DNA from 3 places in the Exiguobacterium sp. s39 genome. Region 1 is predicted to be linked to each of the others. Evidence: riboswitches for the same ligand, from Rfam matches in the RefSeq annotation. Region 1 holds a riboswitch; each other region holds the start of a gene.
The links. A riboswitch is a leader RNA that binds a small molecule or an ion and turns the genes downstream of it on or off. The one in region 1 is predicted to bind lysine.
Positions count from the first base shown of each region.

Region 1 (10,868 bases):
ATAAGGCTGTTGGCACATGGATGTTGAATCCTGCAAGTAAGGACTGGAAGTACCCAGACCAACCGGCTGCAACGGCACTGGAGGCGAGTCCATATTCGAGGATCAAGTTCCAACCGATGATCCAAGCGAAGATCTCTCCCATCGTTGCGTACGTGTACGTATAGACGGATCCACTGACCGGAATCGTTGATGCGAATTCAGCGTAAGCAAGAGCAGCTAGACCACAGGCGATGGCAGATAGAATGAATGATACGATAAGTCCTGGTCCTGCAGTCAATGCTCCTGTTCCTGTCAAAACGAAGATTCCGGTTCCGATGATGGCGCCAATTCCTAAAAACGTTAAATCCATCGCGCCAAGATTTCGAGCAAGTCCACTGTTTCGTTTACTTGCAGCAATCATAGCGGAAACATCTTTTTTCCGCGTCAAGCTCATGATGTACTTCCCCCTATGTCTCTTTTGATTTGTCCTACGGAGCGAGTCGTCCGTAAGAACTTAATCAAAAATTTACGAATTTTTCTGATAAATTGATATAGGTCATTATACCTATTTCTATTTTGTTGAACGCTTTCATTCGTTAAACAAAAAAATCTGTACAAAAAAGATGGATATGTAACACATGTTACACACCCATCTAACGAGCCTTAGTTTGTTAAATTTTCAAATTGTTTTTCGGGTCTTCATCCACTCTAAAAACACTTGGTAATCCAGCTTTGTTCGTGTCACGTAGGCTTCTGACCAACGCTCGATTTGCTCTAAAAAAGCAGTGTCCGAAACACCAATGGCTTGGATGATTTCAACATCCGCATGATGTGTCAAAATTTTTTCTTTAATCCCGGCGTCCTGATCTGCCCGCGCATGGATTTTCGCGGTAATTTGACCTTGAATACACAACACGTTCTCAAGGTCTTCCTGACTTTTGATATGCTTTGCTTTTAGTTTTTTCTTATATGGCGAGCGCTCACGTACATAATATTCCTTTTTCCCAATCGTCAGGTAGCCAAGATATGGATCCTCATGTGCCTGCATCGCTTTTTGGGACGTGATGATCCGGCGTCCTTGATGAACTGTTTCTGCTTCTGGACGATAGACGGGAAGGAACAACGAAGGGACAGAAGTCTGAGCTTGTTTCATCTCTAGAATCAAATCTTCTTCCCCTCCCTCCCCCTCAATCAAGATGTAATAGCGTTCAAGACCAATCGATGCCGTTCCACTGTCTAGTTTCCGGACGATATCCTTGATTGTATAGAACGCTTCGTCACGACGATCCTCTGCGTCAATCGTCTCGATATAGGAGGACCAAGCAGACTCAATCGCTATTCGCGTCGGATCATCTATCGCTTGCATATCCGGTAATGTACAAAAACGTCTCACGCCACCCACCAGTTTCGTCCGCTCTCCCATTAATTCCTCACGTTTCTTTTCTGCTTTTTTGATCAACTTCTTGATTGGTCCTTTCGTATTATCCCGCGTAAAGCAGACATCACTCGGATCTTTTCCGAGAGCGTACTTTTTTAAATCGTGTAAGTATTCCAGGACATAATTTCGAATCGCAGGAGCCGGATCGTATCCTGCCTCTTCAGCGAACAACCGGACGGAGACCGCCATGCGAATCAAATCGTATAGATAAGATCCTAAGTACCCTTCATCAAAGTCATTGACGTCGTAGATGATCTCTCCCTTCGCATTGCCATGGACACCGAAGTTTTCAAAATGAAGATCTCCCTGAATCCACGTCGGTTTATCACGAGGCGTATCAAAACCAAGGGGGATTCGCGTCACGTCATAATAAAACAGATGCGAACTCCCACGGAAAAAGCGAAACGGACTCAAGCTCATCTTGTCGTACTTTTCCTGACGTGCTTGCTCATCGAGCTGACGGATTTCGTGATCGTAGAAATCAAGCACCTTCGCAATCGTCATTTGTCGAATCTCTTCATATACGGGTCGAAACATTCGATTCTCTCCCTCCCATTTGAAAAAAGAGCAGTCAAAACGAAATCGTTTGACTGCTCCTTACGTGTTACTCGAAATGTTTTTTATATTCCCCATATCCTGCCGAATCAAGCTCTTCAAGCGGAATAAATCGTAATGCTGCTGAGTTGATACAATAGCGAAGACCACCAAGTTCTGTCGGACCATCATCGAAGATATGACCGAGGTGACTATCCGCATTCGCAGAACGCACTTCCGTCCGCGTCATCCCGTGACTCGTATCGAGTTCGACTTCCATCTTGTCTTCTGAGATCGGTTTAGCGAAACTCGGCCAACCACAGTTTGACTGGAATTTATCTTTTGATGTGAAGAGTGGTGTACCATCGACGATATCGACGTACAGTCCTGGACGTTCTTCATCCCAGTATTCGTTACGGAAAGCGGGTTCTGTCCCGTTCTCTTGTGTGACTTTATACTGAATTGGTGTCAGACGCTCTTTCAGTTCTTTTTCCTTACCGTGGTCCTTCCACGCTTCCTTGATGAATTTCGCGCGACCTGAGCCGACACTATACATCTGATAACGGAACGGATTCTTTTTATAATAATCTTGGTGATATTCTTCGGCTGGCCAAAACGGCTTTTCTGGACGAATCTCTACCGCGATCGGACGCGAGAAGCGTCCTGATGCGTCAAGCGCTGCTTTCGAACGTTCAGCTGCTTCACGCTGTGCTTCATCGACATAAAAGATAGCCGGTTGGTACGATTCACCACGGTCATTGAATTGACCTCCACCATCTGTCGGGTCGATTTGACGCCAGAAGATCTCGAGTAATTCTTCGTACGTAATGACGGACGGATCGTACGTGACTTCAACCGCCTCCAAGTGACCTGTCGTTTCCGAACAGACCTCTTTATAAGTCGGGTTCTCTGTATGACCACCGGTATATCCTGAAATGACCTGCTCTACACCATCATATTTATGGAATGGCTTGACCATGCACCAGAAACAACCACCTGCAAATATTGCTTTTGCCATCTATCTTCCCCTCCTCTGTATGTGTCTATTTTACCGCGTTCAGAGAATGGACTCGACTTTCCTGCTCATTCAATCCTCTGGATTCGCTTTTAGACGACGCATGACGAAGTAAATCGCTGCAAAGACAAGAAGAAGTCCTCCAAGCGAATACCAGATGTTATTCAAACGATAAATCATTTGGTACAAGGCAAGCGTCACAAGCAATAATGCGATCGGTAAGAAGGCACGCTTGAAGTGGTACCAGTAATTCACGAAGATCGCCTCCTGTTTTTCTTTCATCTTACCCGATATGTCATGCCTTCTGCGAGAGGATTATTCGGCTTGACGGTACTCTTCTTCGAGATAGGTCCGGTACTTCGCTTCCCAAGCGTTTAGCGACACACGCCATAATGCGATCGTTGCAATGACAAGTCCTAACGTGACCGGCCAGAACCAAATCGATACGATTCCTGCTGTCGAAGCCAGTCCGATTTTTGAAAACAAGACGTACGTCCAAATGATGGATGTACATAATAAGATCGAGACTGGAATCGCAAATTTCCATGGAGTGAGCTCGACAGATTGTCGTCGATTGATTTTTCTTGACTGGACGGCCGGGTAACGATACCCCATGAATACCATGAACAGCACTTCAATCACAAGTAGAATACCGTACCCATGAATGTAGCTAATGCCATGATCCCAGCCGAACAGTTGTTTAAAACCGAAGACGAATAAGTAATACGCGAATACGTGAAAGACAATGACGATTTTCGCTGCAATTGCCGGAATTCGTTTCATGAAAATCCCCATTAATACGATGACGAGAATCGGAATATTGAAAAATCCTGTGAATTGCCGGATCAAACTCCATAAGCCGTCCGGCGCGTACATCAAGAATGGAGCGATAACGAAAGAGATTAAGGCAACGATCGTTCCGAACCATTTACTGACACGAATCAAATGTTCATCACTCGCCTCTTTCGCAAACACCGGCTGATAGATATCGAGGACGAAAAGTGTCGCAATACTATTTAGCAACGAGTTAAACGAACTAAAGACGGCTCCGAGTAAGACAGCTAAGAAAAATCCCATCAGCGAGACAGGCAGTAACTCCGTAATGAGTCGAGGATATGATAAATCACCGCTCGTTAGTGTGTTCCCATACAAGTGATAGGCAATGATCCCAGGAATCAGCATGAAGATCGGAACTAATAACTTCAAGAATCCTGTCATGAGGACGCCCTTCTGTCCTTCCTTCAAATCTTTTGCCCCGAGCACACGTTGAATGACATATTGATTGAGTGACCAATAAAATAAGTTCGCAAATAGGATACCCGTGAAAATCGAGAAGAACGGAACGGCATCGGTTGAGCTTCCGATTGCGTTCAGCTTCTCCGGTTGCACAGTCGCAATCGTCTTCATCCCTTGAAGTAAATTCCCGTCACCCAGTGCAATAAAGCCAAGCACCGGAACTAAGAATCCGACGAAGACAAGCCCGATCCCGTTCAAGGTATCCGAGACAGCCACCGCACGTAGCCCTCCAAAAATCGCATAAATTGCTCCGATGATCCCGACGACCCAGACGACTAACCAAAGGGATTGCGTATAACTGAGACCAAAGAGTTCCGGAACATCGAATAGCTGCAAGACAGCAATCCCACCTGAATAAAGCATCGAAGGAATCGTGACGCACATATATCCGAGCAAAAAGAGTAAGACTGTCATCCGACGAACCGTCTCGTCATACCGGTGACTTAAGTATTCCGGTAATGTCGAGATCCCAAGCCCGAGAAATTTCGGAAGCAGATAGATGGCCATGATGATCGCAGCAAATCCCGCCGTGACTTCCCACGCCATACTCGACATGTTTCCCATGAAAGATTGTCCGTTTAGTCCAATCAACTGTTCTGCCGACAAATTCGTCAGTAGTAGTGATCCGGCAATGAAAACGCCACTTAGCCCTCGACCTGCTAAGAAGTATTCATCGACGCCTTGTGTTTTCCCACGCGTCAATCGGTAGGATATGTAGGCAACGAGCAACATGAAAAACGCTGCAGAACCTAATGTAAAAAATAAATCAGATGTAGTCATGCGTCTCCCCCTGTTCTTTATTCATTTTTCTATTTTTGAATATGTATTCATTAATTCCTTTTTTATACTTTTTCAAAACTATATTTTAGAGAACGTTTTCATTTAAGGGAATAAAAAAACACCCTCATTCTAGAAGATGGTTCCGATTGCAGAAAAATGGGCTGACTCAAAAATGTCTCGTCTTCACGCCCTTTCCTCAGGCGAGATACAAGCCAATTTTCCCGCTCTATTCGAGTAGGAAAACGGGTCTTGTTTGTCTCTGACAGCGCAAAATTGCGCTTTTTCCTGTAGGAGTGGCGTGTAACGTGTCATTCTTTTTTTATACCCGGAAGGAGAATCAGAGAATCGTTTTGTTGACTCGACATCGCTTCCTAGGGAAAAACAAGCAAGAGTGACCCTGCAGCGAAGCGGCGCGATGCTTGTCCCAGGAAAACGATTCGAAACGAACAAAAAAGCGCAATCTTTCTCATCAGACTCATCAGAGAAAAATTGCACTTTGTCTTCAATCTCAATCACCTTCATTTATAGAAGGTGGTTCACACATTATGATTGACGTGGATGTTCTGGGAAGTCCATCTCGTCATAACGAACGATTGACGTCCGATTTTTGAATTTGTGTCCTAACCAGAAGGCAAGGAATAATGGAATACCAACATACGTTGCGGCAATTCCGACCCAATCGATTTGATCCGCAAGGAATGCTGCGTAGTTTTGACCAACGATGACGAGGAAACAAAGACCGAATGCGAACAGCGGACCAAACGGGAACGCTGGTGCAACATATGGTAAGTCTTTCAACGAGTGACCTTGTGCAAGGAATCCTTTACGGAAACGATAGTGACTGATTGCAATCCCGAGCCATGCGATGAAGCCTGTCATCCCCGAAGCATTGAGTAACCACAAGTAGACTTGTCCACCAAACATCGACGTCAAGAAACAGAGTGCACCGATTGCTCCTGTTGCGAGCAAAGCGTTACGCGGTACACCGTTTTTCGATACTTTCGCGAACAACTTCGGTGCATCCCCTTGGCGAGCAAGCGTATAAAGCATCCGAGTCGAAGCATACATACCTGAGTTTCCGGCAGATAGAACAGACGTCAAGATGACGGCGTTCATGAGTGCTGCTGAGAAGGCAAGACCCGCTTTTTCAAAGACAAGCGTAAACGGACTAACCGCTACGTCCGTAATGTCATTGGAAACCAAGTTCGGACTCGTATACGGAATGAGCATTCCGATGACGAAAATCGCGAAGACGTAGAAAAGCAAGATGCGCCAGAAGACTTGTTTGACTGCTTTTGGAACATTCTTTTTCGGATCTTCCGACTCACCCGCGGCAATCCCGACCAGTTCTGTACCTTGAAAACTGAATCCGGCAACGAGAATGATACCGATGACGGCAGGAATCCCACCGACGAACGGTGCATCGCCAAGTGCAAAGTTTTTAAAGCCAACCGGTGGCTCTGATGTAAAGACACCAAAAATCATCGCAACACCGACGACTAAGAAGACGATGACGGTAACGACTTTAATCATCGCAAACCAATACTCCGCTTCCCCGAATCCCTTAACGGAGAAGTAGTTCAAGCCAATCATGAGTAAGAGGAACAAGGCACTGAAATAAAATCCAGGAACATCCGGGAACCAATATGTCATGACGATTTGTGCTGCGACGAGCTCGACTGCGATCGTGACTGCCCAGTTGTACCAGTAGTTCCAGCCGAGCGCAAAGCCGAATGATGGATCGACGAATTTCGTTCCATAGGTCGAGAAGGATCCAGCGACCGGCATATACGCTGCCATTTCACCAAGACTTGTCATGAGGAAGTAGACCATCAGACCAACGATTGCATACGATAGGAGCGCCCCACCTGGTCCTGCTGCTGCGACGGAAGCACCGGACGCAATGAAGAGTCCTGTTCCGATCGCTCCACCGATGGCGATCATTGACATATGACGGGCTTGTAATCCACGTTTTAATCCTTCTGCTGTCGAATCTGTTGTTTGTTTCACATCTAGATTGTTCATTTCGTTCGCTTCTCTCTTTAATAAATTTTTGAGAGGACACTTTTTGAATGAAAAAACAAAAAGCGCCCTCATCTTCCAGATGGAAGATGAGAACGCAACATAATAAAATGGATGCGCCTCATTCTACCGTCGTGAAAGATAGCTCTCCACAAGTAGGTGATACCCGACTTGTGACAGTATTAGACCTATTTGATCTAATCCCAATCGATCATCTTCAAAGCGATGATTGATTTCGGCAATTCTTCCTTTCAGGTCACCTCATCTGTCGCTTGACGACATCCGTAACCGTACTCTTAAGAACTGCAACCTCCATCCCACTGGTTGAGTGAGAACTGAATTAAGTTAGTTATTACTACGCCATATTACACAAAACGCCACGAAATTGTCAATTGCCTTTTTCGAATCTGGGGTAGTCGATGGTAAAAATCCGATATGTTTAGTACACTAAATGGTAGAAGTCCACTGAGAGAAAGGATGCTGCTTGCATGCCACAGGAACGTGATTTGCTAACTTATCGACTCGAGGAACAAATGCGTGTCATTCTTCGTACCCTGCGACGTGAACTTAACCGGCTATTTGAAGGAACGGCGACCCGGAGTGAGTTTTTCATCTTACGAAGCCTTTCAGAAAATGGTCCTCAGCGCCCGACGCTTCTTGCGGAACAATTTGAGCTCGCGACGAGTCAAGTCACTGCTTTGACGGATAAGCTGTATAAACAAGGATATGTCACACGGACACGTTCGACGGAAGATCGTCGTTCAATCGTACTCGCTTTGACGGAGGACGGGGAACGTGCATTTCGGGATCTCGAAATCGTCCGGAAAAACTATTTACAAGACCGCTTCGGTACATTGACGGAAGAAGAGCTCGAAACGATGATTCATGTCTTTGATAAAATTTTACAGACGATGGATGAGGATACCCTTACTTCATCTTCTTAAAAACGGTAGATTTTCTACCGTTTTTTCTATTTTGGTCTAAAGATTTCCCTCTGTCTAACCGTTATCTACTTGAGTATACTGGAAGTATATATATGGAAATCTGTTAGCTGGGGGAGTTGGGAGGATTTGTTGTCCATCATGAATCAATTCATCATTAACTTTTGTCTACTGTTCACAACGATTACTCTCTTGTTCTTACCGTTTCGGAATCAACCGCGTATTTCATTGAACTCCAAATGGAGCATTCGACTTATACTCGGAGCAGTCTCTGGTCTGATTGCGGTCTTATTAATGTTCAATGGGATCCAAATCGATGTCGCCCGTGTTGATTTACGTATCGTTCCCGTCGCGATCGCCATGCTGTTCGGTGGTTTCCCAAGCGCCATCGTTGCAGGAGCAATGATCATCGGGACACGTTACTTTTTAACACCAGTTGATCAAATGGAAGGATTTTATTTATCTACGCTGATCATCGTCTTATTCATCACGACGATTGGGATCATTCGTCGATTCGTCCATGTCTCGATGCGTCATTTTCAACTTATGGTGTTGGTCGGTATTCTCTATTCGTTACCCGCCATCTACATCTTGACGCACAGCTGGTCGACATTCTTTAAAATCTCGATTGCGTACGTCTTCTTTAATTTATTAGCTGGCTTTGTTGCCTTTCGATTACTGACGGAATTACGCCGTCACTTCGAAAACATCCAGTATCAGCAGAAACTCGCCATGACGGATGCTTTGACAGGGCTCGCCAATCGCCGTCGTCTGGATGACTCGCTATCGCTTGTCGGTTCGACCGATCAAGGCTATTCACTTGTGCTCATCGATATCGATTTCTTCAAGCATGTCAATGATACATATGGTCATGATGCGGGCGATGATGTGTTACGCCAACTCGGCATGACTCTCGCTTCCTTGACGCGTCCAGACGACCTCGTCGGACGGTACGGTGGTGAAGAATTTTTAATCATCTTACCAAGTACTTCGGCGAAAGAAGCGCAAAAAATAGCAGAACTAGCTCGGCTGACGGTCGCACGTAACCTGTTCCCGACAGCAGATGTACCTGATCTACAAATTACGATCTCACTTGGGATTTCACATTCCAGTGGTTCGCATACGTCACTTGAAGCATTACAACAGGCAGATAAAGCGTTGTATTATTCAAAAGAAAGCGGACGGAATCGGAGTACGATCTATACGAAAGAACTCGCATTCCGACAGGCTTAAACTGATTGGACACTTCCGCAGGGAAGTGTCTTTTTTACGTCCTCATTCCGTCTCTTTAGGAAAACCGATACTCTCAACCGTTCCAAAGACGATCATCCGACTTAATTGTTCTGCCATATACTCTGATGAATACGGTCGACCGTTTCGTAACCAAGAAATCAACAATCCCAACTGTCCACCAATGACATAATTCAATAATAAGTCCCGATCGACGAACGTAGCTTCTTCTGTGATTTGCGGTCGAAACACAAGACGATAGTTATCTTTCAATGTATCGAGAAAACGGGAGATGAACGTTTTGATCGGTCCTTGAACGAGCATCGTTTGATAGAATAATTCATTTTCTTCGATATGAATGAACAAACGAGCAAAATAGCGACTCACCTGCTCGACTGTCGGAAAGACAGTTCCTGTACCCGTGATCCGAATTGCTTGTTCAAGTGCCTTCATTTGCTCCTCAACGATTTGGTCGAGCAAATCATACTTATCCGTATAGTGTGCGTAGAAGGTCGAACGGTTCACACCGGCTCCATCCGTCAGCATTTTGACAGTAATACTCGAGAAGCTGTGCGTCTTCAATAAACGAAATAATTCCATTGTAATACGGTCACGTGACCGTTTTGGTCGGGGATCACGGCTCTCATTCATCCATATTTCACTCCTTTTTCATCCTCTTTTCATTAATGAATCCGTTATCATCTATTTTTCCAACATTTTGTCGGAAATTGTCGGTTGTTTGTTAGCTAATGATCCATATAATTAACTATATTAATTACTCCTCCCCCCAGAGGAGTACTTTTTTTGAATCGATTGTACACAAGAAAGGATGCTAACACACCCATGAGTATGAAAAAATTATTGATCATCAATATCGTGACACTCATCGTTTTAATCGGTGGTGGTGTTGTCGGATACTACTATTACGATCAAGCAACGAGCTATGTCAAAACAGACAATGCGAAAATCGACGGTAAGATGATAACGGTTGCGAGCCCAAGCGCTGGTAAATTAACAGACTGGTCTGCGAAAACAGGCGAATCACTCGCCAGTGGAGCAACAGTCGGACACGTCATGACGGCACAAGCCGGACAAAAATCGACGGACCTCTCTGTTTCAATGCCCTCAAAAGCAACGATCGTTCAGTCGATGGCGACAAAGAACGGCTTCGTCGCAGCAGGTACACCTCTCGCCTATGGTTTTGACTTAAACGACCTTTGGGTCACAGCGAACATCGAAGAAACAGAAATCGATGAAATCAAAGTCGGACAAACAGTGGATGTCTATGTCGACAGCTATCCGGACACGACACTTTCTGGTGAAGTCGAGCAAATCGGTATGACGACGGCTTCCACGTTCTCAATGATGCCTTCTTCAAACGGAAACGCGAACTACACGAAAGTCGCACAAGTCATTCCAGTTAAAGTATCACTCTCGCAAGAAAAATCACTCGACATTCGACCTGGTATGAATGTGACCGTCCGCATTCATAAGGATTAAGGAGGGACGTTCATGTCTACTACCTTCTTGTTCGGATACAGTGCGTTCACGATTCTGATCATCATCGGCGTCAACTGGATCGCCCGTCGAAGTCGCTCATCCGACACGGCGCTGGCGACGGACGGACCGACTC
Region 1 covers NZ_JACSNA010000002.1:59,489-70,356, reverse strand. The annotation lists gene bcaP (branched-chain amino acid transporter BcaP) at 1-433, opposite strand, end outside; gene KNQ11_RS11860 (DUF2252 domain-containing protein) at 659-1,954, opposite strand; gene msrA (peptide-methionine (S)-S-oxide reductase MsrA) at 2,022-2,969, opposite strand; gene KNQ11_RS11850 (hypothetical protein) at 3,039-3,221, opposite strand; gene KNQ11_RS11845 (solute:sodium symporter family transporter) at 3,282-5,042, opposite strand; gene KNQ11_RS11840 (amino acid permease) at 5,586-7,067, opposite strand; lysine riboswitch at 7,199-7,387, opposite strand; gene KNQ11_RS11835 (MarR family winged helix-turn-helix transcriptional regulator) at 7,553-8,008, shown strand; gene KNQ11_RS11830 (diguanylate cyclase) at 8,147-9,238, shown strand; gene KNQ11_RS11825 (TetR/AcrR family transcriptional regulator) at 9,281-9,886, opposite strand; gene KNQ11_RS11820 (HlyD family secretion protein) at 10,079-10,735, shown strand; gene KNQ11_RS11815 (DHA2 family efflux MFS transporter permease subunit) at 10,748-10,868, shown strand, end outside.

Region 2 (10,868 bases), on a different contig from region 1:
TTGGCGTCAAGACTAAGACTTGTGGTTTGTTTTCTTCCCACTCGACGAGTTCACACAGTGGGATCGCAAACGATGCCGTCTTTCCGCTCCCCGTCCGTGATTTGACGATGACATCTTTTCCAGATAGTACGACCGGAATGACGGATTGCTGAACTTCGGTTGGTGTCGTGTAGCCGAGTTGCTCGATTGAGTCGAGAATCGGTGCGCTTAAGTTAAAATCATTAAATCGTGTACGTGTCATAGAATGTCCTCATTTCTTATCGTAAAAAAAGCTTCCCACCGAAACGATGAGAAGCCCAACGAATTATTTGGATGCTACTTTATCTTTTTTGATTTGCTTACTACGTAATTGACCACACGCTGCATCGATGTCTGTTCCGTGCTCAAGACGAACACCACAGTTCAAGCCGTTCTTTTTCAACGTATCGTAGAACGTCGTGATATCTTCAGACGTACTACGCTGATATTGACCATGCTCATCGACCGGGTTGTACGGAATCAAGTTGACATACGTTAAGTGACGTTTGTCTTCGAACAGTTTTGCGAGTTCGACTGCGTGTTCTTTTTGGTCGTTGACGCCACGAAGCAAGATGTACTCGATCGTGATTTTACGGTTCGTCGTTTGAACGTAATAATCGATTGCTGGCATCAATTTCTCAAGCGGGATCGCCCGGTTGATTTTCATGATTTGCGTACGCAATTCATTGTTTGGTGCATGAAGCGAGATCGCCAAGTTGACTTGGAGTTTCAAGTCAGCGAACTTGTAGATCTTATCTGCCAAACCACTTGTTGAAACCGTGATGTGACGCGCACCGATCGCAAGACCATTGTGGTCCTTGATGACGTTCAAGAAGTCGACCATGTTGTCGAAGTTATCGAACGGTTCACCGATACCCATGACGACGACGTGGCTGACACGTTCTTCGTTACCGACTGCATCGAGGTGATGTTGAACGTTCATGATCTGCTCAACGATTTCGCCTGCTGACAAGTCGCGGCTCTTCTTGATCAGACCACTTGCACAGAAGCTACAGCCGATGTTACAGCCGACCTGTGTCGTAACACAGACAGAAAGACCGTACTTATGACGCATCAGAACCGTTTCAATCAAGTTACCATCATATAATTTGAAAAGGAACTTGATTGTTCCGTCTGCTGATTCTTGCTTGACCGCTTCTGTCATCGAGTCAATCGTAAAACTCTGATCTAACAACTCAAGGCAATCCTTGTTGACATTCGTCATTTCCGCGAAAGTCGTGACACGTTTACGGTAGAGCCAATCCCATACTTGTTTGGCACGGAATGGTTTGTGCCCTTGATTCGATAACCATTCTGTCATCTGCTCAAGCGTTAATCCATAAATGGATGGTTTATTCATTTCGAAAGACCTCATTTCTTTTTCCAGAACTACAACATTCCTTTATCTTAGTAAAAATCAGCGCGTGACGCAACGTTCAAATCCTAAATGTTCACTTTCTGTAAAGTTTTTGCGCCACTTTCGATCAAATCGACAGACTCCGACGTCCGAATTGAACGACTGCTCCGGTCAAGAACACGAGACAGAGGACGAGTAAAAGAATGGAATGAAGAAGAAAATGATCCGTTCCTTCTAGTAATTGCGTCGTATTGAATAAGGAGAAGACAGATAGATAACGAAGCCACTCCGTCTTGTCACTTAGTTCCGACAGAATCGTCAAGACGATCGATAGAACCAGTACACTACCGGCAAGCGAAAAAGCACGACGTTCTTCGTCAAATAACGTCGCAACGAATAACGTAAAGGCACCGATCGCCAAGAGTAACAATAGCGCATTGAGTTGAATCCGCCATAAGATGACGTCATTGATCGAAATATCTGTCATCCACCAGTCGGATACCATCAAGACGAGTCCATTCAGTCCTACGAGAACCATACTTGCGATACCCATGACGATCGCGACAGCAAACGTATACGCATTCCGTGTAATCGGGGCTGCGAGATAGACGATCAGCTCTCCGTTGTCGATCGGTCGTGCAACGAGACGCGCTGCTAATGAGAGCAGGAATAGACTGGCAATGACTTGAAAAATCAGTCCATAATAGTTCCCACCGAGCAGATCCAGTACATTCTCGAACCCTGTCACCTTATCGTATTGAAATGCTTTTAAGACTTCCGGAGGTAACGCTTCTAGCTTTGCTTCTAGTAAACCTGTCTTCATCATCGATGGATAAAGCAACGCAAGCATCAATAAGTAGAGACTCGTTCCAATCGCATAAGCAAGCACGGGCTTTCTGACCTGCTTGAATAAAGAGCGAATCAGCAATATCACGACGATTCCTCCTCTCCATAATAATGCAAGAAGACCTGTTCTAAATCATCTGCTGACGGACGAATCAGTCGCACATCATACTGAGTTAAATAAGCGATCGCCTGATTCAAGCTCAGCGTCTCGTCCGTTTGAAAACTGACTTCCAGCCGCTTCGGTTCAACACCGACTTGCATCGCGAACTGTGCCGCCTCCACCTCAGTTCGGAAGACGATCGTGTACGTCTTTCGACTCGATCGAACCAACTCATGAATATCCGATTCGACGATGATGCGCCCTGCTTTGATTAAAGCCGCTCGATCGCACGATTTTTCCATCTCCGGAAAGTGGTGTGAACTCATCAGAATCGCTTTTCCAGCATGCTTCTCCTGTTCGATCCACTCTAAAAAACGCTCTTGCATCAAAGGATCGAGTCCACTGGTCGGCTCATCAAGTAGATAGACGGGTGCATCCTTCATGAAGCAACCGACAAGTGCCAGTTTTTGCTTCATCCCTTTTGACATCTTGCGGATTTTCGTCTTCGTCTCAAACGGAAATCGTTTCAACAACAGTTGCCGCCGTGTCGGATCGCTACCATGCAGTCGTTGCATCAAATCGAGCATGTCTACTCCTGTCATGTCTCCAGGTAAACTAATCTCCCCCGGCAAATAACCGACCAACTGCTTCACCTCTTTACTTTGCTTCCAGCAATCAAAGCCACCGATCGTCGCCTTTCCAGCATCCGCCGCCAGTAGTCCCATTAAATGTCGAAGTGTCGTTGATTTTCCAGATCCGTTTGGTCCGATGAAACCGAATATCGTACCCGGATCAACTGTAAAACTGACATCGAATATTCCACGCCCCGGTGCAAACTCTTTCGTGACATGCTCCAAACGGATCATCGTCCGACCTCCTCATCCTCTATTTTTCTCATCATTGTATTAATACCCGTTTTGAAGCAGTTTGTTCGGATCAAAGCGATAGATGACGAACCGCTCGTCATGATTTTTTTCATAGATGTCTCGTAATCGAATCTCATCGACTTGCTCGAATACGGTATGGCGCTCCAAGTACTCCCGGTATTCATCGGTCGGGTAATACAAGATGAGATCAACCGAACGCGGGGAACGTTCGACCGAACTTAAAATGTGATCGATCACTTTCATGAAAATTTGTGAAGAGAATGGATTGAAGAAATAAAACTTATTCGTCTCATCCGGAATGGCATACTGCTCGGCATACGTCTGTTCAAATCGCAAACTTCCGGAACGCCGCTTCCGTCGACTTTGGTAGTTCGCCATATTCCGGAGTGCGTCCTCGTAAAATTGTCCGTTCATCTCGATTCCGATGACGGAACAATCGAATCGGTCGTGTAAGTAAAAGTTCAAACGCCCTTTCCCACACCCGAAATCAATGACCGTGTCCTGTTTTTGAAACAAATACGTTTCGCATAATTCGTCTAGTGCCGCATAAGGCGTTGGTTCATATCGATTGTAGTGACTAAACACACCATAAAGATGTTGCATCTCAATGGTCTCGATTCGTAATCGTTGATCGTATTCCTGTTCATTCATCGTCTTTTGTTCCTTCTTTCCGGCATTCTTTCCCTCATCGTACTATACTGAAGAAGTACGTTACTCGTTTTTTGAAAGGGGATTTTATGATGATCGTCGTTACGAACCGGATTAAAGTCAAAAAAGGGATGGCTGCCGCTCTCGCTCCTCGTTTTACGCGTCCAAGTGGACTCGATACGATGGACGGATTCATCCGCGTCGAGGTCTTATTGACGCAAAATATCGAAGAACACGATGAAATGAACGTCAACATGTACTGGGAAGACATGAAGAGTTTTCAAGCATGGCGGGAGAGTGACGATTTTAAAGCGTCACATAGTCGACCTGCGAGTAGTGAGGCAGGAGAATCGCCAATGCTCGGCAGCGAGATTCTGACTTATGAAGTCGCTTCGGTCAAAGAACGCGCATGATGCACGAAAAGGACTCGTATCGAGTCCTTTTTTATATACCTATATACAAATAGTGAAAGGGTCGAATTGTCACAAATGGTATTATTTGTTATCATAGTGCCATTACAGAGAGAGAGGGTCCTTCATGAATTCATTAACTATATTTGAACAAGCCATTCGTAGCTTACCTGACGATCGTACGTTACGACGTGATGAATTATGGACGGACGATTTTTTATTGCAACAGGAGAACGAGCTGACCGTCTATTACTCTCCGATTGGCGAATATGTCAATACTGAAGCAAAAGTCGTCATCATCGGGATCACACCAGGTTTTGAACAGATGCGAATCGCTTTCGAAGAAGCGACAGATGCCCTCCATCATGGTGTTTCATTAGAAGAGACGGCACGCCTCGTCAAATATACAGCAAGCTTTGCCGGAACGATGCGACGTAACCTCGTCCAGATGCTCGATACACTTGAACTTCCAGCATTGCTCGGAATCGAGACGACGGCTAGCTTATTTCATCAACATCAGAAATTATTGCATCCAACGTCACTGTTAAAGCAACCCGTCTTTTATCGCGAAAAGAATTACTCGGGTCATCAACCGAAGATCAATCGTAGCCCTTTATTAAGGCACTACGCGGAAGAACACTTCGTCGCTGAGATCAATCAGTTACAAAAACCAGTGTTATTAATTCCACTCGGTCGGGTCGTCGAGACGCAAGTCCGTGGATTGATTCATGATGGACGAATCGAACAGCATCAGCTTCTTTCCGGATTCCCCCACCCATCTGGCGCGAACGGTCATCGAAAAAAACAATTCGAGGAAAACCAAGCCTATTTGATGAAACAGCTCATTCAACATTTTGCTGAATAAACAACTTTATCTTAAATTATCAGAATATATGGTTGAATCGCTTCTGAAATACATGATAAAGTGTCCATAAGAACAGAATATGACTATTCTATCGATGAGGTAGAGGCGCGATTTCAATCAGTACTTGGTCCGAGGATGACAACGAAGACGACTACAGGAAAGGTGACATCGCCGAAATGACAGTATGTGTCGAGCATATCGTCGTTGGTCGATTCGGGAAACACCCGATCGATTGCCATACATAACAATTGTATGGAGCGCTCCAATTCGGCTAAGAAAGACGCATCCAGCGAGGGTGTCGGCTTTGTTGCCGGTGCCCTTGCTTTTTTTGTGCCGCGGGGTCTCATCTTTAAGCCATTTATTAAAGAGGAGGATATTTTTCATGGTCAACTATTCAGATTCCATCATTGCCCTTGTACCTGCTTTACTAGCTATCTTATTAGCCATCTTTACCCGAAAGGTCGTTCTTTCGTTAGGTGTCGGTATTCTCGTCGGTGCCCTGTTACTCCACCGTTTTAATCCGATCGATACGGTAACCTATCTCGGCAAGAACATCTTCAGCCTCTTTTGGGCAGACGGTGCCTTGAACGAGTGGAACGTCTTATTGCTTGTCTTCTTGTTATTGCTCGGCGTCCTTTCCACGCTCATTCAGACATCAGGTGGCGCTCGTGCCTTCGGTGAATGGGCTTCTACTCACGTCAAGACAGCGCGTGGTGCACGCTTAGTTGCCTTCGGACTCGGTATCTTGATTTTCATCGATGATTACTTCAACAGTCTCGCTGTCGGCAACGTCAGTCGTCCGTTAACGGATCGCCGTGGTGTCTCACGTGCAAAGCTTGCCTATTTGATTGACTCAACAGCTGCGCCTGTTTGTGTCATCAGTCCGCTTTCGAGTTGGGGCGCATTCATCATCTCCATCATCGCCGGTATCTTAACGACGCACTCGATTACGGATTACTCAGCGTTTAGTGCTTTCATGATGATCGTTCCAATGAACTTCTATGCGATTTTCGCGTTACTTTTAACACTTTACATCGCTTATTCTGGCGTCTCTGTCGGACCGATGAAACAGCATGAACGCCGTGCCGCGAATGGTGAACTTTTTGATGCGTCAAAAGGAACACCGATGGGGATGGCAAAAGAGGTCAACGAACATACGAACGGAAAAGTCCGGGATCTCGTCGTTCCGATCGTCGTTCTTGTCATTGCTACGATCAGTGCGTTACTCGGAACAGGTGCTCAGGCACTTGCAGCCGACAACCGCCCGTTTACTTTAATCGGTGCATTTGAGGCAACGGACGTCACCCGTTCCCTCGTCGCAGGTGTCGTCATTAGTTTGATCGTTGCCTTCCTGATGCTTATCGGTCGGAAAATTCCGGGCCGCGATTACCGTGCAAGTATTGTCGCTGGTATGCGTTCGATGTGGCCAGCAGTCGTGATTCTGTTATTCGCTTGGACGATCATCGCTGTCATCGGTGATATGAAAACCGGTGACTATCTCGCGAGCTTCGTCAGCAACTCGATTTCTGCGTCGTATTTGCCGTTCTTATTATTCTTGATTGCCGGCTTGATGGCATTCTCAACAGGAACAAGTTGGGGCACATTCGGGATCATGTTGCCAATCGGTGCGGATCTCGTCATGGCTGTCGATGCCTCACTCTTGTTACCGACGCTTGCTGCTGTTCTTGCTGGATCTGTCTTCGGTGACCATTGTTCACCGATTTCCGATACGACGATCCTCAGTTCGACAGGGGCTGGATCCCATCATATCGATCACGTTACGACACAATTACCGTATGCGCTAGTCGGTGCCGTCACTGCGGCAGTCGGTTATTTAGTCATCGGTTTCACGGAGTCTTCAGTCTTCGGTTTCATCGGAGCTCTTGTCACATTCGTACTCTTTGTCGTCGTCTTGAACGTTCTCTCGAAAAAAGGCGAAACCGCTTCTGATTTACAAACAGATTAATGTAACACTGTACGAAAAAAGGCATTGGATGCGCGCATCCAATGCCTTTTTTACATCTATTCGTTTCATACCATCAATAAACACACATCATTTGCGAACGCTACTGGATCCTCGAGTGGAAGCCCTTCGACAAGCAATGCTTGTTGATACATCAGTTTTGTATAGCGCTCGAATTTCGAACGATCGTTTTGATATGCCGTTTCAAGAGACTCGAACACTGCGTGTGACGGATTCAATTCAAGAATCTTGACCGCTTCTACCCCTTCGTTATTCGGCATCGCCTTTAGGATTTTCTCCATCTCGATCGAGACGGCGCCGTCCGTCGCAAAACAGACGGGATGCGATTTGAGACGCGTTGAGGCTTTGACTTCCTTGACTTGTCCACTTAGGACTTCCTGCATAGCTTGGAACATCTCTGCTTGTGCGTCCGTCGTCTCCGCTTCTGCTGCTTCAATCCCTAAGTCGCTGCTTGTGACCGACTTGAACGTCTTCTCGTTATACGTCACGAGCATCTGAATCGCGAACTCATCGATCTCTTCCGTGAAGTACAAGATATCATACCCTTTATCACGAACGAGCTCGGATTGTGGTAATTTATCCAGACGATTCGTACTCTCACCAGCAGCGTAATAGATATGTGCCTGATCTTCCGGCATCGCTGCGACGTATTCTGCGAGTGTGATCAACTTCTTCTCCTTGGCTGAGTAGAAGAGGACGAGGTCCTGCACCTGTTCTTTATGCATGCCGTAATCATTATACATACCGAACTTCAGCTGACGTCCGAACGCTTGATAGAACGTTTCGTACTTCGTACGATCCTCGCGCAGGAGGGCTTCGAGTTGTGTCTTGATCTTACTTTGGATGTTTTTCGCGATCAATTTCAATTGACGATCGTGCTGCAGTAACTCACGCGAGATGTTGAGCGATAAGTCTTCCGAGTCGACCATCCCTTTGACGAAACTGAAGTGATCCGGCAACAAGTCGCTGCATTTTTCCATGATCAAGACACCGTTGGCATAGAGTTCAAGACCCTTTTCAAATTCCTTCGAATAATAATCGTACGGCGCTTGCTCCGGAATGAATAAGATCGATTGATAACGAACAGCGCCGTCGACACTGATATGAATGTGTTTCGCCGGTGTGTCGAAACCATACCGCTTCTCTTGGTAGAAGTTCGTATAGTCTTCGTCTGTCAGTTCCCGTTTGTTCTTCCGCCAGATCGGCACCATGCTGTTGATCGTCTTGACGACTTCGACCTCTTCCGTCTCGTCACTGCCTTCGATCGGCTGACGTTCGAGTTCCTTCATCTCGATCGGATAACGGATGAAATCCGAGTATTTTTTGATGATGCTACGTAGACGATATGTCTCGAGGTATTCGTCATACGATTCTTCTTCATCGTTCGCCTTGATGTGGAGTGTAATCTCCGTTCCGACGGTTTCCTTGTCGACTTCCTCGATCGTATAACCTTCGACACCACGCGATTCCCATTTATAAGCGACTGCACTGCCGAACGGTTTCGTAACGACGGTGACGACGTCTGCGACCATGAAGGCAGAATAGAATCCGACACCGAATTGTCCGATGATATCATGACCATCTTGTGCTTCATTCTCTGCCTTGAAGGCAAGCGATCCACTCTTCGCGATCGTACCGAGATTGTCTTCTAGTTCTTCCTTCGTCATTCCGATTCCCGTATCACGAATGATCAGTTGACGTGCTTCTTTATTTGGTTCGATCGTAATTTTGTAGTGTTCCTTCTCGAACGAAATCGTCTCGTCCGTCAATGCTTTATAGTACATCTTATCCATGGCGTCACTTGCATTCGAGACCAATTCGCGCAGGAAAATCTCCTTATGCGTATAGATGGAATGAATCATCATCTCCAGCAATCGTTTTGATTCCGCCTTAAATTGTTTCGTTTCCATGCTCATTCTGCCCCCTCTTTTTTAGCACTCAATCATATAGAGTGCTAATTCATCTCCTATTATTAGGGAGTTCGAAATATCTGTCAATCTCCTTTTTCACTGTATGTCGTGACTTTTTCAAGGACGATCATTCCGATCTGACGTAAGTGTTCTGCTGACCCATAGGTGCCATGGCTGACGCCGTTTTCATCCTTTCGATTACCGAGACCGATGAACTGTTCACTCGGTTTGAAATGGAGCCCGACGACGGGTACCTGAAATCGTGACGAAAAGCCGACTTGAAAGATCGCGTCCGGGTAATCCGTTGGTCGATAGGTCGTCCAATCGATGTCTGGTTCGAGCTTCGCAAATCGTTCCGTGTGTTCCTTACCGAGCAGGATGATTCCTTTTATCGAAAACAGTTCAAGCAGGCGTAACAAAAATGTCTGACCGAACGGACTATCTTCCAACACGCTGCGTTCTTTGATCGCTCCCATGTAATGGTGTGTCGGAAACGGGAAAAAATCCAAATGAATGACTGGATCAAACGTCTTTTCGTAAAACGACGCACCGAGTCCGTTCAAGAATCCTTCGAGCTTCCCCCCACCTGGTCGACCGAACCAGGTCCGGTACACATTTGGTTGTTTGAAGTAACGATTGAAGCGTCGGATCGAATCCGTCAGCGTTTTCTCCTGCAGATAATCCTCCCATGCCATCGACTTCGGACGTATGAAAAGCGGACCATGCTCGTCAAATCGTAATGTACCTGTTCGGTCTAAAAACTGCGATCGAGATGGGTTCGTCGCGATTGTCACCCAACTGCTACGTGTCGCATCACCAAACCAGAGGACCGGTGTCGTTTGGTCGATCAATTCACTTGCGAATGCACTCTTCTCGAGTGTCATTTGGTACTGGACGGCTTCGTGTAATAATTTTTTGGCAAGTTGCCATTGATCGGATGTCAGCGTTCTCATCTCCCTCTATACAGCGATTGTGCTGTTGTAGATGTACCCCCTATCCTCTATTACTAGACGCATCGATGGGTTTAATCTCCATTTCTCCGGGAATGTTTCATAAGGTGAACGATACGACTTAGGAGGGATTTAACAATGGGTAGACTCGATCAAAAAGTAGCTGTCATTACCGGCTCGGCAACAGGGATTGGACAAGCGACTGCACTTGTCTTCGCAGAACAGGGAGCAACGGTCGTCTGTGCCGATGTCTCACTTGAAAAAGCACAACAAACAGTAGAACAGATTACACAACAAGGTGGGAAAGCGGAAGCCGTCCATGTCGATGTCTCAGACGTCGAGAGTGTCGAGCAACTTGCGAAGCACGTCAAAGAGACATACGGTACGATCGACATCCTCTTCAACAATGCCGGAATCGATGAACAAGGCGGGAAAGTCCACGAGTATCCAATCGATCTCTTCGACCGGATCATCGCGGTCGACTTGCGCGGTACATTCCTCGTCAGTAAATTCTTGATTCCATTCATGCTTGATAACGGTGGGTCAATCATCAATACGTCATCGATGTCTGGTCGCGCAGCTGACTTGAACCGATCCGGTTATAACGCAGCGAAAGGTGGGATTGCGAACTTCACGCGCGCGATGGCAATCGATTATGCGCGTCATGGCATTCGTGTCAATTCGTTATCACCAGGAACAATCGAAACACCACTCATCGATACACTTGTCGGTGAAAAAGAAAAAGAGCAAGGTAAACAGTTCCGCGATGCGAACGCTTGGATCACACCACTCGGACGACTCGGTAAACCACGCGAGATGGCAACGGTCGCTCTCTTCCTCGCTTCTGATGACAGCTCATATGTCACAGGTGAGGATATCACAGCAGACGGTGG
Region 2 covers NZ_JACSNA010000003.1:174,123-184,990, forward strand. The annotation lists gene KNQ11_RS14075 (DEAD/DEAH box helicase) at 1-241, opposite strand, end outside; gene rlmN (dual-specificity RNA methyltransferase RlmN) at 305-1,378, opposite strand; gene KNQ11_RS14085 (ABC transporter permease subunit) at 1,503-2,309, opposite strand; gene KNQ11_RS14090 (ABC transporter ATP-binding protein) at 2,306-3,187, opposite strand; gene KNQ11_RS14095 (SAM-dependent methyltransferase) at 3,227-3,859, opposite strand; gene KNQ11_RS14100 (heme oxygenase) at 3,949-4,269, shown strand; gene KNQ11_RS14105 (uracil-DNA glycosylase family protein) at 4,394-5,131, shown strand; lysine riboswitch at 5,224-5,402, shown strand; gene KNQ11_RS14110 (Na+/H+ antiporter NhaC family protein) at 5,514-7,097, shown strand; gene htpG (molecular chaperone HtpG) at 7,163-9,025, opposite strand; gene KNQ11_RS14120 (PDZ domain-containing protein) at 9,109-9,978, opposite strand; gene KNQ11_RS14125 (SDR family oxidoreductase) at 10,114-10,868, shown strand, end outside.
Region 2: linked by a shared signal. The riboswitch ahead of KNQ11_RS14110 (Na+/H+ antiporter NhaC family protein) and the one ahead of KNQ11_RS11840 (amino acid permease) in region 1 are both predicted to bind lysine.

Region 3 (10,868 bases), on a different contig from region 1:
GCCATCGAAAAGTTATATGCTCCTGTCCCAAAGACAGCAAGTGTATCGCCACCGTTCGGTGTGACCAACTGTGCTTTTTCAGCGACGAGATCCCCTGATTCACAAGCTGCTCCAACGACCGTCACTTCGGTCGTCTCACCACTCATCCGGTTTGCGATGACCGTTTCATACACGGCACCGTAAAGTGCTGGGCGAATGTTATCTGTCATTCCGCCATCGACCGAAAGATATGTTCGGACGCCTTCAATTTCTTTGATGGCCCCGACCGTATACAGTGTCGTTCCTGCATTCGCAACGACCCAGCGCCCTGGCTCGATCCCGATTCGCGGACGTTCGATGCCGAGTCGCTCCGTTTCCGTCTCGATGACATCCATGACGCGTGCAATCGTCGCTTCAAAATCAAGCGGCTGATCGTCCTGTGTATAGGCAATACCGAAGCCACCGCCAACATTGACTTCGCTGACTGTGAAGCCATGGTGCGCACGAATCGTTTCGACAAAGCCCATCATCGTCCGAGCTGTCTGTTCGAACAGTGACGGATCTTGGATTTGCGAACCAACATGACAATGGATGCCAAGTAACGACAGATGTTCCGATGCTAAAATTGCCTCGATCGCGTCCAAGTAATCTGACGCATGTGTTGAGAAACCGAATTTCGTATCGACGCCACCTGTCTGGATTTTCGCATGCGCTCCCCCGATGACTTGTGGCACGATCCGGATCAGGACATGGACCGTTTGACCAGCTTGCGCTGCGATGGCTTCCAGTTGTGCAATTTCGGCAAAGTGATCGATGACGATCCGTCCGACACCTTGCTCAACGGCATATTGAAGATCAGCCGTCGATTTATTCGAACCATGGAAATAGATCCGTTCTGCCGGAACCCCGGATTGACGGGCGATGAAGAGTTCCCCGCCTGTGACGACATCGATTCCAAGACCATGACGAACGACTTGTTCATATACGGCACTGACAGTCAGAGCTTTAGAAGCAAAGGAAGCATACGTGTTCGGATACTTATCAAGGAAGTGTTCCCGGACGGTCGCTAATCGATCCGTCAGCTCCCGCTCTGCCATCACGTACAATGGTGTTCCGTACTGTGCTGCAAGATCGGTCGCTGCGACACCATCGATGTGCAACGTGTTGTTTTCTTCTGTCAGGTATTGACTTCCATACATAATAAGTTCCTCCTTATAGATACTGATGCGTCAAACGCCACGACCGGGCGCACATCTGCTCTGAATTGTTCGCTGCTCCTGTCCGGGTGATATCGTCAATTTCAACGCCATCCCCGTATAGCACGACCTCGTCTCCGACCTCAATCGTCCCATCGACAGCGACGAACGTATGACTCATGAATAATTTATTGATGACCGGATAAGGTTTTTCTTTAATATGAACAGGCAACGCGGCACGCCCACGGACTACACCGTCTCCATATCCGACGGGTAAGATAGCAATCCGCATCGGTTCTGTACTCGTAAAGTTCGTCCCGTATCCCACATGCTCACCCGGTCCAATTTCGCGAATTTCAACGACCTCCGTCGTCATCCGTAGCGAAGGAACGAGCCAGTCCATCTTTTCAATCGGTGAATAGCCGAATAAGAAGATGCCAGGGCGGACATAGTTACAAAATGCGAGACGCGGATCGTGTTTGACGATCGTCGCACTGTTTTCCGAGTGCATATACGTAAACGTATGGCGCTTTCGTAACACATCGGCAATGGCGACGAAACGTTCGACTTGTCCATCGTGATCCGCATCCGGTTCATCGGCAAGTGGAAAGTGTGTATATAAACCTGTTAAATCAAGCGAATCTGCTTGCGCAAGCGCAAGGACAGCTTCCGCCTCTTGAAGCGAACTGACACCAAAACGATTCATCCCGACGTTGATCTTCAAATGTAACTCGATTCCCTGCAGCTGTTTACTGTTTAGGGCGAGCCATTCTAGCGATGAGACACCGAGTGCGATTCCGAAACGTCGTGCTGTTTCAAAATCCTCCGTCGGATTCATCACCAGTACATAACTGTCTGGAAAATTCGTTTTGATTTCAATGGCTTCATACAACTCAGCGACAGCAAAGTGATGCACATCAGACGCCGTCAGCGTTTCGACCATCTCGAGCATGCCTAAGTTGTACGCATTGTTCTTGACCACGGCAAAAATACGTTTACGTGATCGAGCGAAGACCGATGCGACGTTCTGTCGCACCGCCTTCCGATCGATCGTGACGAGTGTACGCGTCGTCATTCTGCGACAGCTGGTGTCACGTACGTCAACCAATCCGCGTATTGCGGCAATTGACCTGTGACGGCTTGACGGTAAAGACCGAGCAACTCATCTGCGACGTTCCGTGTTCCGCCGTTGATTGAGATGTGATCGATTTCACCGACACTCGTGATTTCAGCAGCTGTTCCTGTTAAGAAGATCTCATCTGCGACATACAACTCATCGCGTCCGATGTGACGTTCAACAACAGGATAGCCTTGATCTTGTGCCAAACGGATGATAACTTGGCGTGTGATACCGTCGAGTACTGAACAATCAAGTGACGGTGTATGAATCGTTCCGTTTTTAAGAAGGAAGAGGTTCGCAACACTCGCTTCACTAACGTTTCCGTTCATGTCGAGCGCGATTGCTTCGTCAAATCCATCACGAATCGCTTCACCTTTTAAGAGTTGTGAGTTCATATAGTTCGCAGCCGCTTTCGCTTGCATCGGCATCATCGTTGATGAGACACGGCGGTATGACGCGACTTTGGCACGGATGCCAGCGCCTTTATCGAAGTATTCCCCAAGCTCCCAGCAAGAGATCCCGACATGAACCGTCGTATCTTTCGCCATCAATGCTTGCCATGGCGTACCGAGGAACACGAATGGACGGATATAACAAGATTCGAATCCGTTTTTCGCAACTAGATCAATCGTCGCCTGGACGAGTTCATCAACCGTATACGGAATCGTGACGTGGTAATACGCACAACTGCGGAAGAGACGTTCGATATGTTCCTTCAATTGGAAAATCGCCGGTCCGTCCGGTGTCGCGTAAGCACGAATTCCTTCAAAGAATCCACTACCATAGTGAATCGCATGTGACATGACGCTCGTGTTCGCATCTTTCGGATCATGAAAGACTCCATCTAACCAAATTGCTTCTCCATACTGTGTATCCACTGCCATGTGTTTTCCTCCTCTTCGACGTCAATCAGAGTGAACGTAAATCATCCACCAATTGCGTCTTCTCTTCTGTTTTCGCATCTTTCTGTTTAATGACACGTGCAGGTGTTCCGGCAACGACGCTTCCAGCAGGTACGTCTTCTGTGACGACACTACCAGCAGCGACGACGGCATCTTTACCAACTTTGACCCCTTCGAGGATGACTGCATTCGCACCGATCAAGACACCGTCTTCAATGATGACAGGTGTTTTTGAAGGTGGTTCGAGGACACCCGCGACCACTGCACCTGCGCCGACATGAACGTTTTTCCCAATCGTCCCACGTGCACCGACGACAGCGTTCATATCAATCATTGTACCATCTCCGATTGATGCACCGATATTGATGATGGCACCCATCATGACGACCGCGTTATCACCGATGACGACATGATCACGAATCCATGAACCTGGTTCGATGCGCGCATTCAAGTGACGTGTATCAAGCATTGGTACCGCACTGTTGCGACGGTCATACTCCACGTGAACATCTGTGATGCGATCTGAATACTTTTCTAAGAAAGTAGCCGCAAGTCCTGCATCCGCGAAGAAAATCTTTGATTCATCTGATCCGAACGCTGTAGCGCCTTCGATCGTCAAGCCCGCCAAATCGCCGTTGACGTAAAGTTTTACCGGTGTTTGTTTTTTAGCATCTTTAATGAATTTAGCAATTTCGTAAGCATCAGTGAGTAACATGTGAATCCTCCTGTGTGTAGAGCGTCTCTAATGTATAGAGTCCCGCTGTTTTTTGAATGAGTGCTTCAGCTGCTTTAATCGCACCAGAAGCAAATACTTTTTTCGATAACGCCGTATGTTTGATTTCAATCAATTCGTCGACACCTGCGAATAAGACTTCGTGTTCACCGAAGATCGTTCCACCGCGCATCGCATGCATCCCGATCTCGTTCGTCTCTCGCTTTTGCCGCGTCTGTGATCGGTCATACACCGGTGTCACGTCACGTGCCGTCTGAATCGTTTGCAATAACAACTCAGCCGTTCCGCTTGGAGCATCGACTTTTTGGTTGTGATGTTTCTCGAGCAATTCGATGTCATACGCCCCTGCTAGTGGCACAAGTGTCTTCAGCAGTTGCTGCACCATCGCGATGCCGTACGACATATTGTACGACTGGAAGATTGGAATTTCTTTCGCAGCGTCCTTGATCGATGTCAGTTCCGCTTCTGAAAAACCAGTCGTTGCAATGACGAGTGGTGTTTTTGTCGCCAGCCCGTATGCGAGCAGATCCGGTAGCAAACTCGGATGGGAGAAGTCGATGATCGCATCGACCGTCTCTGACATCTCCGTTAGCTCGGCATATGAAGCGATCGTATCGGATGACTTCGTCCGGTCAACGATCGCCACGACACTTTGTGGTGCGAGTTCGACGACGTATTGTCCTGTCGCCCCATAACCGTGTAACGCGAGTTTCATCGAACCACTCCTTTGTAAGCCCGCATCGTTTCGAGTAAGTGGGCATGTCCCGCTTCCGATTGACGGACGAGCGGCAAGCGCGGCGCACCGACAGCAAAGCCAAGTTCTTCAAGCGATGCTTTGACTGGAATCGGATTAACGTCACTGAACAAGGCACCGATGACCGGTAACAAGTCTGCCTGAATCCGGCGAGCTGTGACGAGATCTTGTGCGAGTAACGCCTCAGCAAGTGCTTGTGTCTCTGCTGGGTACGGGTTCGAAAGAACTGAGATGACGCCTTGTGCCCCCCATGCCATGTACGGCAGGATTTGATCATCATTTCCACAGAAGACCGCGAAATCTTCCGGAATCGCCGCCATCAGTTCACCCATGAAGCTGACGTCTCCACTCGCCTCCTTAAACGCTTGGATTCGTGGATGACGTGCTAACGTCACTGCTGTTTCGACTGCGATCGCAACTCCTGTCCGCGATGGAACGTTGTACAGCATGATTGGTAATTCGGTTGCATCAGCGACCGCCGTGAAATGTGCGACGAGACCCGCTTGCGATGTTTTATTGTAGTACGGTGTGACGAGCATCGCTGCGTCCGCACCGAGGCGCTCTGCGAGTAACGTCTTCTCGATTGTTGCTGCCGTGTTGTTCGAACCCGTTCCGGCAATGACTGGTACTCGTCCTGCCGTGATTTGAACGGCAGTCGTCAGTAGTTGTTCGAATTCCGTGTTCGTCAGTGTCGATCCTTCTCCTGTCGTTCCTCCGACGACAAGCGCCTGAATTCCTGCTGCGAGTTGTTGCTCGATCAAGCGTTCGAATACGTGTAGATCCAACTCGCCTGCTTCATTAAATGGTGTGACGAGCGCTGTACCTGCTCCTTTGAACATGAAGAACTCCTCCTTTTTTATGAATGAATCGACTGTTCGATTGCTTGGCGTGCGACTTGTACGGCATTCGAGGCGGCACCTTTTCGAATGTTGTCGGCTACACACCAGAGATGGAACGTGTTCGCGAGACTATCATCTTGTCGAATCCGACCGACGTAGACGTCGTCCGTACCACTTGCATCGAGTGGCATCGGATAACGCGTATTCGCGACATCATCGATGAGGACGACGCCCGGTGCGCCTTCAAGTGCTTCACGGATCGCTGCAACCGTCGTCGGCTGCGTAAACGTGACGTTGATCGCAACCGAGTGAGAATTCGTGACTGGAACACGCACACATGTCGCACTGACTGGTAGTGCTGGAAGATTGAAGATTTTCCGTGTTTCGTCAATCATCTTCTGCTCTTCTTTCGTATAGCCGTTCTCAAGGAACACATCGATATGTGGCAAGATGTTATCGTGAATCGGATGCGGATAATTGACGGGCTCTTCTCCGCGTGCTCCACGTGCCAGATCCTCGATTCCTTTTTGACCAGAACCGGATACGGCCTGATACGTCGTATAGTTGACACGCTCGAATCCCAGTGACTGGAGCGGTGCTAAGGCGACGACGGATTGAATCGTCGAACAGTTCGGATTTGCGATCAAGCGGTCCGTCACTTGAATCGCTTGTGGATTGACTTCTGGCACGACAAGCGGAATCGTCTCCTGCATCCGGAAAGCACTTGAATTATCAACGACGAGTGTTCCGTTTTCAGCTAGTAACGGGGCATATTGTTCACTGATCGTTCCGCCCGCCGCGAACAACGCGACGTCAATCTCGTCTTCCGTGATACTTGGTGTCAGTGCTTGGATCGTAATGGCTTCTTCCTTGAACTGTACCGTGTTCCCTGCTGAACGAGCAGAAGCGTAAGCGGACAGGCGGCTGACCGGGAAGTCCAGTTCGGCTAGTACTTGTAACATTTTTTGACCGACGGCGCCGGTTGCTCCAATGACTGCTACATGATACATCCTATTTTCCTCCTTATAACTCGAACGCGTTTGCAATCGCTGCAACCGTCCGTTCAATATCTGCTTGTGCAATCGTGTATGAGATGCTGATTTCTGAAGTCGTAACTTGATAGAACGGAATGTTCTCCGCTCGGAAGATTGCGAACAACTTCGAAGCGACACCTGTTGCATCCCGCATCCCGATGCCGACGACAGATAACTTCGCGTGCTGATTGTGGCGGTCGACCTTGACTGTCGTGAAGCGATCCATGATGTCTTTCAATGCTTCATCGAGGAACTCTTCCTCATCGAGTGGACATGAGAACGATAAGAAGATGTCACTGTCGAACGTCGTTTGACTGATCATGTCGATGTTGACGTGGCGATTGGATAACAGTTCGAAGATATCGGCTACTGCTGCGTTCGTTTGCGGTACGTGTTTGATTGATACCGTCAAGACGTTCTTCGTCACACTGACACTCGTCACCGCTTTTTGTTCCATTGTTTCCGTCGCTTCCATGATCCATGTTCCCCTTTTCGATTCAAGTGTTTTCCCGACGAAGATGTGTACGCCGTATTTTTTTCCTAGTTCGACACTCCGCATTTCCATGACCTTCGACCCGAGGGCGCTCATCTCCATCATCTCATCATATGAGATGTGCGGAATCGGTTGAGCAGCAGCATGGATTCGCGGATCAGCTGTATAGACACCGTCGACATCGGTATAGATTTCGCACCGTTTATCAAGGACTGCCGCAAGGGCAACTGCCGTTGTATCCGACCCACCCCGTCCAAGCGTCGTGACATCACCGAGTTCGTTGACACCTTGGAATCCGGCGACGATGACGACATCGTACGTTTCGAGTTTTTGTCGTAACAGATCTCCATCGATCTGTTTGATCTTACTTTTCGTATGCACGCCCATCGTGCTGATTCCTGCTTGAGCGCCTGTTTGTGATAATGCTTTGACACCGAGCGAGTTGAGGGCGATGCTGAGTAATGAAATCGTCTGTTCTTCTCCGATGGCAAGCAGTCGATCGAGTTCTCTTCGCTCGGGGCGATCCGTGATGGCTTGCGCCTGAGCGATCAAAGAATCTGTCATCTTGCCCATCGCCGAAACGACGACGACGAGTTTTTCACCTTCGGCTGCGCGACTCTTCAAATAATTCGCAATAGACTGAATCTGTTCGACAGTCGCAACCGAGCTTCCACCAAATTTAAGTACAGTTGTCACAATCCTATCTCCTTTGTCCCGATACAGAAAAAAAACGACGGGCCGGTAGGAGCGTTCCTACGGCCCGTCGTTATCACGATCGGACAAACGAAGACAAAGTCATTCGTTCTTTTACGTAAGATAGCGCTCCGAAACATCGGTTTCGGCAGTACAACGGATCTTAACCGTTGTACCAGCAAACAAGAAGAAGCATCTTCTCGTTCACTTCGGCGGACTTCCCCTTTCACATCATTCGGCATGCTTGCCTTCAAGAATGATGCTACTCATGTCATCCGCGCCTCTATCTGTCGGTTGTTAGTTACAGTTATAGCAGACATCTTTTGTTAAATCCAGTCATTTGACTGTTTTTTTTCAAAATTCGTCAATTCGCAAGATGCTGTTTCGCGAGTTCGAGTTGCTCCGACACGGCAGCAAACCCTGTCCCGCCGTAGCTAGTCCGGCGTGCTACTGCTTGAACCGGATCGAGGAGCGGATAGACGTCTTCCTTGATATCAGGATGGAACGTTTGATACGTCTCGAGGTTCAAATCCTTCAGGAAACAACCGTTCTGCACACAGTAAAGGACGGCTTTGCCGACGATTTCATGCGCTTCCCGGAACGGTATGCCTTTCGTTACAAGGTAGTCGGCGAGTTCCGTTGCATTCGAGAAGTCTTGCATTGTCGCCTTCTTGAGCGCTTCGGTCTTAAACGTCGCAGATTCAATCATTCCGGTGAAGATTTGAACGGATTGGAGAACGGTATCTGCTGTATCGAAGACCCCTTCCTTATCCTCTTGCATGTCTTTGTTGTAAGCGAGTGGTAATGCCTTCATCGTCGTCAAGAAGCCCATCAGATTGCCGTAGACGCGCCCCGTTTTCCCACGAATCAATTCAGCGAAATCAGGATTTTTCTTCTGTGGCATCATGCTCGACCCTGTCGAGAAAGCATCAGACAACTCGATGAAGCCAAATTCTTGCGATGCCCAGATGATGATTTCTTCACAAAAACGCGAGAGATGCATCATGACGGTCGAGGCGATCCCGAGGTATTCGATGACGAAATCGCGGTCGGAGACAGCGTCGAGACTGTTCGGATAGATTGACTCAAAACCGAGCAACTCGGCAGAACGGAAACGATCGATTGGGAATGTCGTCCCTGCGAGCGCGCCTGCCCCGAGCGGTGATTTCCGGATCCGCTTTTGATTATCCGTCAACCGTTCGACATCACGTTCGAACATCCAGAAATAAGCGAGCAAGTGATGCGCAAGCGAGATCGGTTGTGCCCGTTGCAAATGTGTATAACCTGGCATGACCGTCTCGATATGTTGCTCAGCTTGTTCCGTGATAACCGATTGGAGCTCGCGTAATGCCGTCGTCAACGCTTCAACATGTTGTTCCATCCATAGATGTAAATCCGTTGCGACCTGGTCATTTCGGCTCCGTGCCGTATGCAGTTTTCCTGCAACCGGACCAATCTGTTCCGTCAATAGACGCTCGAGATTCATATGAATGTCTTCATCTGCTAGCGTATACACATGATCCGCTAACGTCGTTTCCAGTTGCTTCAGTCCTTGCTCGATTTGTGTCCACTCGTCTTGAGCGAGGATCCCTTGTTCAAATAGCATCTGCGCGTGTGCGAGACTGCCTTTTAAATCGACGCTCGCTAATTTTTGATCGAACGTGATCGATGCTCCGAAGGCTTCCGCTTGAGCGGAAGCACTTTCCGTAAAACGTCCACCCCAGAGTTTGGTCATTTCGTTACACCCGCCTGACGATGTACGCTCGCATGAGTCGAAACGGCAAGTCCGTGTAATTTGATGAAGCCTTTTGCTGCTTCATGATCGAACGCGTCTTCTTTCGTATACGTCGCAAGTTTCTCATCGTAGAGTGAGACAGCGGACTGACGACCTGTCACGGTTGCGTTTCCTTTGAACAGTTTAACGCGAACTTCTCCTGTGACGTCCTGTTGTGTCGCCGTCAGGAATGCTTTCAAGCCTTTTGTCAATGGTGCATGGAAGAGACCGTTATAGATCGTTTCTGCGTATTGTTTGCTGAGTAGTGGTTTGAAATGCGCGACGTCCTTCGTCAATGTAATCGTCTCGAGTGCAGCGTGAGCTTTGAGTAAAACCGTTGCTCCTGGGCACTCATAGACTTCCCGCGATTTGATACCGACGAGACGGTTCTCGACGTGGTCGATCCGTCCGACCCCATGTGCACCAGCGATGATGTTCAGTTCCGTGATCAGTTTCGCCAGTGGATATGTTGTTCCGTTGATCGAGACCGGAACACCTGCTTCAAAGCCAATGATGACTTCTTCTGCCTGATCCGGTGCGTCTTCTGGCGCTACTGTTAACGCGTAAGCGTCTTGTGGTGGCTCTGTCCAAGGGTTTTCTAGGACGCCACACTCGTTACTCCGTCCCCAGAGGTTCATGTCGATTGAGTATGGGCTGTCGAGGTTGATCGGGATCGGCACGTTGTTTTCTTTCGCATAGGCGATCTCTTCTTCCCGTGACCATTTCCATTCCCGAACCGGTGCGATGACTTCGAGTGATGGATCAAGTGCTGCGACCGAAACTTCGAACCGGACTTGGTCGTTCCCTTTTCCGGTACATCCGTGAGCAACCGCTGTTGCACCATGTTGATGCGCGACTTCGACGAGCTTTTCTGCGATCAACGGACGCGAAAGCGCTGAAATCAACGGATAGGCATTTTCGTAATGCGCGCCATATTGAAGTGCCGGTAATACGAAGTCTTGTGCGAATTCTTCTTTTACATCGAGGACGATCGATTCGATCGCACCGACGAGGAGTGCTTTTTCTTTAATGACGGATAAATCTTTTCCTTCTCCGACATCCATGCATAAGGCAATGACGTCATAGTCCTTGCTCAACCATTTAATGGCTACCGATGTATCAAGTCCCCCAGAGTACGCTAAGATCAATTTTTGTTTCGACATGTATAATTCCCTCCTGGTTTTAAATTCATCTGTCTGTATAAAAATTCATTATGAATTATATATATACATAGAAAACAAAAAAAAGAAACCCTTTTTGCAGGATTTCTTTCAAAATGACTTACATTTTTTTCTCCATCGTTCGGTGCGGGATGCCCGCATCATCGAATTCATCGGAGACGATCGTATAC
Region 3 covers NZ_JACSNA010000004.1:42,733-53,600, reverse strand. The annotation lists gene lysA (diaminopimelate decarboxylase) at 1-1,178, opposite strand, end outside; gene alr (alanine racemase) at 1,192-2,250, opposite strand; gene KNQ11_RS14725 (branched-chain amino acid transaminase) at 2,247-3,179, opposite strand; gene dapD (2,3,4,5-tetrahydropyridine-2,6-dicarboxylate N-acetyltransferase) at 3,205-3,912, opposite strand; gene dapB (4-hydroxy-tetrahydrodipicolinate reductase) at 3,899-4,645, opposite strand; gene dapA (4-hydroxy-tetrahydrodipicolinate synthase) at 4,642-5,523, opposite strand; gene KNQ11_RS14705 (aspartate-semialdehyde dehydrogenase) at 5,541-6,533, opposite strand; gene KNQ11_RS14700 (aspartate kinase) at 6,547-7,746, opposite strand; lysine riboswitch at 7,860-8,037, opposite strand; gene argH (argininosuccinate lyase) at 8,108-9,478, opposite strand; gene KNQ11_RS14690 (argininosuccinate synthase) at 9,475-10,680, opposite strand; gene KNQ11_RS14685 (GNAT family N-acetyltransferase) at 10,799-10,868, opposite strand, start outside.
Region 3: linked by a shared signal. The riboswitch ahead of KNQ11_RS14700 (aspartate kinase) and the one ahead of KNQ11_RS11840 (amino acid permease) in region 1 are both predicted to bind lysine.